3 regions of the Pseudoxanthomonas sp. F11 genome follow, and region 3 is predicted to be linked to each of the others. Evidence: predicted binding sites of a transcription regulator. Region 3 holds the regulator's gene; each other region holds the start of a gene.
The links. Region 3 encodes FliA, which starts transcription of late flagellar genes. Its sites were predicted from a motif close to TAAAGTTTNNCNNNCNNNGGCCGATAA; they were not measured.
Positions count from the first base shown of each region.

Region 1: the regulator FliA is predicted to act here: its motif matches at 1,387-1,413, upstream of flgM (flagellar biosynthesis anti-sigma factor FlgM).
Region 2: the regulator FliA is predicted to act here: its motif matches at 1,600-1,626, upstream of V8246_RS15830 (HDOD domain-containing protein).

Region 1 is NZ_JBANLZ010000004.1:400,513-403,782, forward strand. It holds gene flgA (flagellar basal body P-ring formation chaperone FlgA) at 631-1,278, shown strand; gene flgM (flagellar biosynthesis anti-sigma factor FlgM) at 1,445-1,753, shown strand; gene V8246_RS14710 (flagellar protein FlgN) at 1,759-2,103, shown strand; gene V8246_RS14715 (ATP-binding protein) at 2,292-3,270, shown strand, end outside.
Region 2 is NZ_JBANLZ010000005.1:245,118-248,387, reverse strand. It holds gene V8246_RS15845 (M14 family metallocarboxypeptidase) at 1-531, shown strand, start outside; gene V8246_RS15840 (DksA/TraR family C4-type zinc finger protein) at 627-893, shown strand; gene V8246_RS15835 (PA2169 family four-helix-bundle protein) at 969-1,424, opposite strand; gene V8246_RS15830 (HDOD domain-containing protein) at 1,808-2,599, shown strand; gene V8246_RS15825 (M13-type metalloendopeptidase) at 2,752-3,270, shown strand, end outside.
Region 3 is NZ_JBANLZ010000006.1:180,812-184,081, reverse strand. It holds gene V8246_RS16905 (protein phosphatase CheZ) at 1-233, opposite strand, end outside; gene cheY (chemotaxis response regulator CheY) at 233-613, opposite strand; gene V8246_RS16895 (RNA polymerase sigma factor FliA) at 809-1,561, opposite strand; partial or broken gene V8246_RS16890 (MinD/ParA family protein) at 1,558-2,370, opposite strand; gene flhF (flagellar biosynthesis protein FlhF) at 2,426-3,270, opposite strand, start outside.

The sequences.
Region 1 (3,270 bases), on a different contig from region 3:
GGGTCCGCGAGCGGGCCGGGAATTTCCGTATGGCACATCCCTGTGCCGTACGGAAACGCCGTCATCCATGACGGCGCCCTCCGGGTTTTACCCGGCCCGCTCGCCGTGCCTCATGGGGAACCCGAAGAGCCAGGGCAACGGCGTGCGTGCCGGATTTGTCCGTGCGGGCTTCTGGGGCCCCTTAGGTCCGGCAGTCACGGCGGGTAAAACCCGCAGGGCGGCGCACATGGATGTGCGCCGTTTTCGGCCAGGGCAGGATGCCCTGGCCGAAAATTCCCGTCGTGAATGCGAACCCGCCGCGTGCGGCGGGCGGACCGCCGGGGGGTGTTTCTTTTGCCTACTTTTCTTTGCACAAGCAAAGAAAAGTAGGGCCCCCGCGGCGAGCGGCGCCAAGCCCGACCTAGCACTGACCCACTCGGAAGGATTCAATCGCATTGCACGTTCGCAGTGAGCGCGTCGACTGAATGGTGCAGGTTGCGAGACTGCCTTTGATCGACCGGGACGGGCTTCGTTGCCCCTCACCCCAACCCCTCTCTCCCACAGGGACTTCCTTCGGTCGCCGCAGGGAGAGGGGTCACTGCTGGCACATCCCTTGCAACCTCCCCGCCGATGAACCGACGGAGCCCGCCCATGCTGCTGCGCCTCACCACCGCCCTGATCGGCGGTCTGACCGCATGCGCCGTGCTGGCCGCGGACTTCCAGCCGGTCGACAGCATCAAGGCCGCCGCTCTCGGCGCCTTGCCTGCCGGCAGTGAAGCCGAGGCCACGCTCGATCCCGCCCTGCGCCTGCCGCGCTGTGGCGCCGCGCTGGTCGCACGTGTCCAGGCCAGCAACAGCGTGGAGGTCGGCTGTCCCGATGGCTGGCGCCTGTTCGTGCCGGTGCGCGTACGCCGCAGCCAGACGGTACTGGTGCTGAGCCGCGGCATCGCACCGGGCGAAACGATCACCGCCGATGCTTTCATTCCCGAAACCCGCGATGCCTCACGCATCGTCGGTGCGGCCGTGGCCGATCCTGCCCAGGCCGTCGGTCGCGTCGCGCGCCGCACCTTGTCGGCCGGTGCCGTGCTGTCGGCGACCGACCTGGTGGCCCAGCGCCTGATCCGCCGGGGCGACAACGTCGCGCTGGTGTCCCGCCGCGGCGGGGTGGAGGTGCGCGTGGTCGGCAAGGCGCTGGGCGATGCCGGCGAGAACGAACGGGTGACCGTGGAAAACCTCTCGTCCCACCGCGTGGTGCAGGGCGTGGTGGGGCCGGGCGGCGACGTCTGGGTCAGCCGTTGAAAAGAAATCTCAATGGCCCCTCAAGTTGTCCGTCGGGGCGCCGATACCAACGCTGGGTGGAAAAGCCGTCGACCATCCGGCCTTCAGCGGAATTGTGGAATCCGTCACTAAAGTTGGCGTGGTCCCAGCCGATAACCTCGATGAACCCTGTTACAGGTGAACCAACATGAGCCAGAAAATCGAAGGCACTCCCCCTGCCGCCGTACGCACCACGGGCCCCGTAGGCGGCCGTGTCGCGCCGGCGGGTGCCGAACGTTCGCGGCCGGTGGAAGCCAGCGCCGGCGGCGACAGCCTGCGCCTGACCGGTGAGGCCACCAGCCTGCAGGCGATGCAGCGCGAGCTGTCCACCGCGCCGGCCATCGACCACGCCCGCGTGCAGGCCGTGCGCGAAGCGCTGCAGGCCGGCACGTACACGATCAACGCCGAAGCCATCGCCGACGGCATGCTCGGCCTGGAAGACCAGCTCGGCGGCTGATCACGATGACGCACGCCCCCCTCCAGCGACTGTCCGCGGCCCTGGAAGAGGAGCGTCGCGCCATCGTCGAACATGACGTGGAAGGCCTGGTGCGGTGCACCCAGGAAAAGCTGGATGCGCTGCGCGCGCTGGAAGCGGCCGCCGCGGGCTACGGTTTCCCCGACGAACTGCAGGGGCGCCTGACCGAACTGGCCGAAATGAACCATGCCAACGGCATCCTGCTGGCGCGCCGCCGGCGAGAAGTGAATTGGGCCCTGCGCCATCTCGGCCGCGCCGAAAGCAGCGGCGCCTACGATGCGCAGGGACAGACGTCCACGCTGTCCGCCCCGCGCCCGCTCGCGGTCGCCTGAGCCCGGTGCCCGATCCGCAAACTGCGACATCGCACCTTGCCGCTGCCCAAGGCGCGCCGGATACTGGCGCCCCGTCGCCGCCGTCCGATGCGTCCGTGGCCACCGCCCCATCCCCGAATCCCTTCCCCCACGCCTGTGCGTCGGAAGACATACCGACGTTCGCCGACCTGAAGGCGCTGGCCGAACTGATGGATGACGGCTACCTCCTCTGTCGCGGCGATGCGCGCCCCCTCCATGCGAACGCCGCCGCGCTGGCGTTGGTGAACGACGAACACGATGCGCTGGCCGCGCTTGCCCGGCTGCTGCCGGCGGATGCGATCGCCACGGCACGCGCCGATGGCCGCTGGAACGGCGACCTGAGCCTGGACGACGGCCTCGTACTGCAGGTGCGCGCCTATTTCCACGACAATCCCGGCGGCGGACACTGCCTGGTGGTCTTCCACGACGTCAGCGAGGCGCACGCGCGCCAGCAGGAGCTGCAGCGCCGCCACGCGCAGCTGCGGCAGACGCTGGTGCGCCTGGCCGGTGCGCAGGAGCAGCTGGTGCAGTCGGAGAAGATGGCCTCCATCGGCCAGCTCGCGGCAGGCGTCGCGCACGAGATCAACAACCCCATCGGCTACGTGCACTCCAACCTGGGCTCGCTGCAGGAATACCTGCACAGCCTGTTCTCGCTGATCGAGGTCTACGAGCGCGCGCTGCGCCTGCCGGACCCGAAGGCGATGCTGCCCGAGATCGAGGAGATGCGCGCGCGCTACGACATCGATTTCATCACCGGCGACCTGCCGCAGCTGATGGCGGAGTCGCGCGAGGGCATCGAGCGCGTCACCGCCATCGTCCGCAACCTCAAGGACTTCTCCTATTCCGGCCGCGACGACAGCTGGAAATCCGCCGACCTGCATGCCGGCCTGGATTCCACCATCAACATCGTCTGGAACGAGTTGAAGTACAAGGTCACGCTGGAAAGGCACTATGGCAAGCTGCCGCTGGTGCAGTGCCGGCCGTCGGAATTGAACCAGGTGTTCATGAACATCCTGCTCAACGCCAGCCATGCCATCGACGAGCGCGGCACCATCACCGTCAGTACGGGCGTGGAGGGCGACGAGGTCTGGGTCGAGATCCAGGACAGCGGCCACGGCATCCCCGAGGAGATCCTGCAGCGCATCTTCG
Region 2 (3,270 bases), on a different contig from region 3:
CGCTGGAATGCCGATGCGCTGGATCCCAACCGTTCGTTCCGCGCCGACAGTCCTGCGCAGGAGTCGGCGGCGCTGATCGCGCTGGTCGCGCCGCTCAGGGAACGGGTACTGATGCACATCGACCTGCATGAAACCACCGACAGCGACGAATCCGAGTTCCGGCCCGCGCTGGCCGCGCGCGACGGCAAGCCGTTCGAGCCGGGCGGGATCCCGGACGGGTTCTATCTGGTGGACGACAGCGAGCGACGGCAGCCGGAGTTCCAGCGCGCGGTGATCGCCGCGGTCGCCGCCGTCACCCACATCGCGCCGGCCGACGCGCAGGGCCAGATCATCGGTTCGCCGGTGGTGGCCGACGGCGTCATCGAGTATCCGGTGAGGTCGCTTGGCCTGTGCACCGGCATCACCGATGCGCGCTACACCACCATCACCGAGGTCTATCCCGACAGCCCGAAAGCCACGCCGCAGCAGTGCAACGATGCCCAGGTGGCGGCGGTGGTGGCGGCGATCGATTACGCGCTGGCGCACGGTTGAAGCGGGGCGGTTGCGACCCCATCCTGCTTCGTGAAGATCCGGGGTCGACGGCGGCGTAAGCTGGGCCGGCGACCAGGATCCATGAGGAGACGACCATGGCAACCGGATGGGCCGGCGATGGCGCCGTGCAGGACCAGATCGACGCGACCGTCAAGGACGGCATCGAACGCGCGCGTCGTGCCTTGCCCAAGGGCCCCAGCCTGACCCGATGCGAGGAATGCGAAAAGCCGATTCCCCTTGCGCGGCAGAAGGCGGTCCCAGGCGTAAGGCTGTGCGTGACCTGTCAGGAGGCGGCGGACGCCGACGCCCAGGGCGCCGCGACCTACAACCGCCGCGGCAGCAAAGACAGCCAGTTGCGCTGATGCGTGAGCGGCTGTCATGGGCACAGCAGAAGCCCCGCCGATGCGGGGCTTCTGTTTTCTCAGGCCGTGCAGGGATCAGCTGGCGCGCTTGAGTACCTGCTTGCGGTCGCGCATGACGTCGTGGCATTCGCGCACGCGGGGCAGCAGCGCCTGCGCTTCGGCGCGCGCGGCGGCGGGGGTGTCCTCGTCGCCGATGGTCTCGTTGAAGGCCTTCAGCAGGCGGTCCTCGGACTCTTCGAGTTCGGCCACGTAGCCATAGGTGGTGTCGCCCAGTGCGGCGCGGACCTTGCCGTAGAACTGCTGCATGCTGCCCACCATCGTACCGTGCTCGGCGGGCTTGCCGCCCGCGGACGCCACCACCGCGCTCAGGCGCGTGACGATGTCCTGTTTGACGCCTGCGATCCGCATGAACAACGCCGACAGTTCGGCATCCTTCACCTTGCCTGCGGCTTCGGTATAGAAGTCGTGGCCGTCGCGGGCGATCTCGATCAGATCGTTGAGGCTGTGCTGGATCTTCTTTTGCGTGTTCATCAGAACTCCTTTGGGGGATGTGTTGGACAGGGCACGGTGCCCGTGCACGACACCGTGGCGCACGCGGCATCAACATCGCGTGACCGGGCGAAGGAAGCGTTCACCAACGTGCGCAGCGTGCGAAGCGGACGTAATGAGGGTGTGAGCACGTGTCGTCGACGACCGTTCACTGCGTTCAAGTCCCGCACCGGTCGGCCGATAGAACGGCGTCGAACCGGAGAAGAATGGCGGCTGCCGTGCCACTGCTGAAGAAGATGACGCGCTGGTGGAGGCAGGTGCGGTCGAGTGGACCGCCTTCCGCCTCGCGGGCGAATGCGTGTGAAGAGGGCCAGCCGCCGGGGAGCGGCGAGCGGACCGAGGTCGCGGAGGAATGGGCGGGCACCTTGCTCAGACTCGCCGGCCTGGAGGGCGTGCCCACGCTGGCGCCCCAGGAGAGTCTGCCCATCATCGGCGCGGCCAGGGCCGCGCTCGCGCGTTTCGCCGACGACCCGCAGCGCCTGCCGCGGCGTCCACAGCTGCTGCCGCAATTGCTGGGTGCCCTGAACGATCCGGACACCTCGGGCCGCGACATCGCCGGCATCATCGCGCGCGATCCGGCGCTGGCGGCGAATCTGCTGAAGCTGGCCAACAGCGCGCTGTACCGTCGGCATGGCGCGGCGATCGAAAGCCTGGACCGTGCCGTGGCGGTGGTGGGCGTGGAAGGATTGCGCCATCTCGTGGCCGTGGCGCTGATGCAGCCCGTGATGCGTGCGGAGGGCGGCGTGTTCGGGCGCCTGCCGCACCTGATCTGGGACCATACGCAGCATACGGCGGTGATCGCCGCCGGCCTGGCGCGCCCCAGCGGCAGGGAACAGGTATTCGCTGCCCAACTGGCGGCCCTGCAGCAGGGCCTGGGTGCGATCGTGGTGGTGCAGGCGCTGCGCGATGCCTGCGCGGATACCGGTGGCGCGCTGCCCGATGCGATCTCGCTGCGGCGGCTGTTCCAGCGCTGGTCTCCCCGCATGGGCGGTGCCATCGCCCGCGCCTGGGGCCTGTCCGCGCCCGTCATCGAGGCGCTGGCGGGTCAACGGGATCAGGGCGCCGCGGCCATGGGGTCGCTGGCCTGGGTTCTGGCAACCGCGGCAGCACAGGCCAGCGCCGGATTGGAAGGTGCGGCGCAGGCGGATGCCGCCTGAGCGCCGCCTTCGCCAGCGCGCGTCGGGCGGTGGCGGGCGGGGCGGATGCCTTCGCTATTCCTTCCGGCACGGGGCCGATCCCGGTGACGCGGGTATCCTTGCGGACACGCCTGCGCGGGCCGCGTGCCCGCACCCGTTCACGGAGATCCGCTTTGAAGAAGACCCTGCTATCCGCCGCCACCTTGCTGGCCCTGGCTGCCGCAGCCCCGCTGGCAGCCCACGAAGACCGCGCGTGCCTGGATGACGCCTGCACGCTGCAGTCGCTGCTCGCCGGAGCCGACGCAGGCGGCACGGCCGCCGCCGGCACGACGATCGCGGCCAGGCGCTTCGGCAGCTGGGGCATCGATACGGCGGGCATGGACCGCCAGGCCAGGCCGGGCACGGATTTCTTCCGCTATGTCAGCGGCACCTGGGCCGACACCACGCAGATCCCGGCCGACCGTTCCAGCTACGGCGGCTTCGCCATCCTGCGCGACCTGTCCGAAGCGCGCCTGCGCGTACTGGTCGAAGGCTACACGCTGGGCGATCCGGCCACCGGCGGGGATGCCGCCAAGATCGCAGCGCTCTATCGGGGTTTCATGGACGAGGCGACGATCGATGCGCTGGGCGCCAAACCGCTGCAGCCCGTGCTGGCCGACATCCGCGCGGCGACGGACAAGAACGCACTGGCC
Region 3 (3,270 bases):
CAGGCGTCGTCGAGCTCGCCGGCACCGGTGGGGGGCAGTTCGCCCAGGGTCTGCGCCAGTTCGCGCGCCAGTCGCCCCAGGCCCTGCATCATGGGCTGGGTGCGCCAGGCCGCGATCGCGTCCAGTTCCTGGCGCCAGCCGGCTTCGTCGCCCTGTTCCAGGGCGTCGAGCGCGTGCTGCAGCTTCTCCACCAGGGCGGCGCGGGCGGTACCCACATCGGCGACGGCATTCATCAGGCGGCCGCTCCCAGACGCTCGAAGATCTTGCCCAGCTTCTCTTCCAGCGTCTGCGCGGTGAAGGGCTTGATGATGTAGCCGTTCACGCCGTTCTGCGCGGCTTCGATGATCTGCTCGCGCTTGGCTTCGGCGGTGACCATCAGCACCGGCAGGGTCTTGAAGCGGTCGTCGGCGCGAATGGCCTTCAGCAGTTCGATGCCGGTCATGCCCGGCATGTTCCAGTCGGTGACCACGAAATCGAAGCTGCCCTGCGCCAGCGCGGTCAGCGCGGTGCTGCCGTCGTCGGCCTCGGCGGTGTTCGTATAGCCCAGGTCGTTGAGCAGGTTCTTGATGATGCGGCGCATGGTGGAGAAATCGTCCACGATCAGGATGCGCATGTTCTTGTTGGTCACGGGTGCTCCGGTGCTGCGTGGACGGTGGGTCTGGTGGCGATATCGGCCGGGGTAGGGAAAGGTTTAGGGAGCCAGCGACGTCGCCTTTGTAGGAGCGCCCTCGGGCCCGATGCTTTTCCCAGGAATTCGAGCAAGAGCATCGCGCCCGGGGGCGCTCCTACAGGTATGCATCGTCCGGGGTCACTCGTCGTCGCCCAGCCCCGCGTCCGCCTTCTCGAACACCTGCAGGCGGCCGCGCAGGCGCACCATGGCCTGGCCGTGGATCTGGCAGACGCGCGATTCGCTGACGCCGAGCACCGCACCGATCTCCTTCAGGTTGAGCTCCTGCTCGTAGTACATCGACAGCACCAGTTGTTCGCGCTCGGGCAACTGGCCGATCGCCTTGACCAGCTGCTGGCGGAACTCGCTGCGTTCCAGGTGCTGCTGCGGCGACGGACCGCCGGTGCGCGCGGTGTTGGGTTCGCCATGGTCGTCGATGTGCGATTCCAGGCTCAGCACCTGGCCGCGCGCCGCGTCCTCCATCAGGCGCAGGTATTCGGGCAGCGGCATGTCCATGGCGCTGGCCACTTCGGTGGCGATGGCGGCACGGCCGGTGCGCTGCTCGATCTCGCGCACGGTGGCGGCGGCCTGGCGGGCGCGGCGGTGCACCGAGCGCGGGACCCAGTCGCCGCGGCGGATCTCGTCGATCATCGAGCCGCGGATGCGGATGGATGCGTAGGTCTCGAACGAGGCTCCCTGTTCGGCGTCGTAGCTGCGCGAGGCTTCCAGCAGGCCGATCATGCCGGCCTGGATCAGATCGTCGATCTCCACGCTGGCCGGCAGGCGGGCAGCCAGATGGTGGGCGATGCGGCGCACCAGGTCGGCATGCTGGGCGATGACGTCGTTGGCGGCGGTGCGCTGCACCGCGCGGTACTGGGCGGCGGCGGTGTTCATGCGGCCACCCCGCGCTGGATCAGGCGTTCCACGAAGAACTCCACGTTGCCGCGGGCGCCGACCGGGGGTTGCCAGCGCGCCGTGGTGCGGGCGATCTCGGCGATCGCGCGCGCCGACGGGCTGCCCGGATAGGCCTTCACCACCGCCTGCTGGCGCTGCACGGCGCGGCGCAGCCAGTCGTCCTGCGGCACGGCGCCCAGGTAGTGCAGGGCCACGTCGCCGAGGAAGCGTTCGCAGACACGCGCGAGCTTCTCGTACAGTTTCCGGCCTTCGTTGGGGTCGCGCACCATGTTGGCGATCACGTGCACGCGGTCCAGCCCGCGTTCGCGCGCCAGCACCTTGATCAGGGCGTAGGCGTCGGTGATCGAGGCCGGCTCGTCGCAGACCACCACCACGGTGTCCTGCGCGGCCTGGCAGAAGGTCAGCACGCTGTCGGTGATGCCGGCGGCGGTATCGACCACCATCACGTCGAGCGCGCGCTGCAGTTCGGAGAACACATGGACCAGGCCCACGTGTTCGGCGGGCGTCAGTTCGGCCATGTGGCGGAAACCCGACGACGCCGGCACCACCATCAGGCCCTCGGGGCCCTCCAGCAGCACGTCTTCCAGCTGGCAGCGGCCGGCGACCAGGTCGGCCAGGGTGAACTTCGGCGACAGGCCCAGCAGCACGTCCACGTTGGCCAGGCCCAGGTCGGCGTCCATCAGCAGCGTGCGCTTGCCCATTTCGGCCAGGGACACGGCCAGGTTCACGGATACGTTGGTCTTGCCCACGCCGCCCTTGCCGCCGGTCACGGCGATGACGCGCACCGGATGGAAGGCGCCGGGCAGGGGAGGCGTGCTGCGGGGGTTGGTCTGCAGCAGGGGGTCAGGCGACATGGGTGGCCTCGGTCGAGCAGGGTTCGTCGGCTTCGCGGCGCAGCTGGTCCAGCCGCAGCACGAGGTGGGCGCTGTTGGCGCGATGGAGGTCGTCGGGCACGCGCTGGCCGTCGGTCACCCAGGCCATCGGTAGCTGGTGGTCCACGACCACTGACAGCGCACTGCCCAGGCGACCGGTTTCGTCCAGCTTGGTCAGCACCACGCCCTGCGGCTGCACGGTGTTGAAGCGGCGGACGACTTCGTCCAGGTCGGCGAAATGGGAATTGGCCGGCAGGCAGAGCAGGGTCTGCACCTGGCCGGACGCCCGCAGCCAGTTGAGCTGGCCCACCAGGTTGCGGTCGCGCTGGCCCAGGCCGGCGGTGTCGATCAGCACCAGCTTGTAGTCGCGCAGGCGTTCCAGCACCAACGCCAGACCCTGTGCGCTGTCGGCCTCGTGCACGGCGATGCCCAGTTGGCGGCCGTAGCCGTGCAGCTGCTCGCGGCCACCGATGCGCACGGTGTCGGTGGTCACCAGGGCCACATCGCGCGCGTTGTGGCGCTGGGCGAAGCAGGCCGCCAGCTTGGCGATGGTGGTGGTCTTGCCGGCCCCCGTGGGGCCGACCAGGGCGACCACGCCGCCGGTTTCCAGCGGATCGGCCTCGGTGACGGGCAACTTCTTCGACAGCAGTCCCAGCATCAGGCCGCGACCGCGATGGGCCTCGGTGTCGGCGGGAATCTGCAGGGCGATGTCGCGCGTGATGCCGGCGTCGAAGCCGTAGTCTTCCATCAGCTCCATCGCCTGCATGCGCACCGGCGAGCCGCGCAGGCGTTCGTCGGTGAGGCGGTGCATCTCGC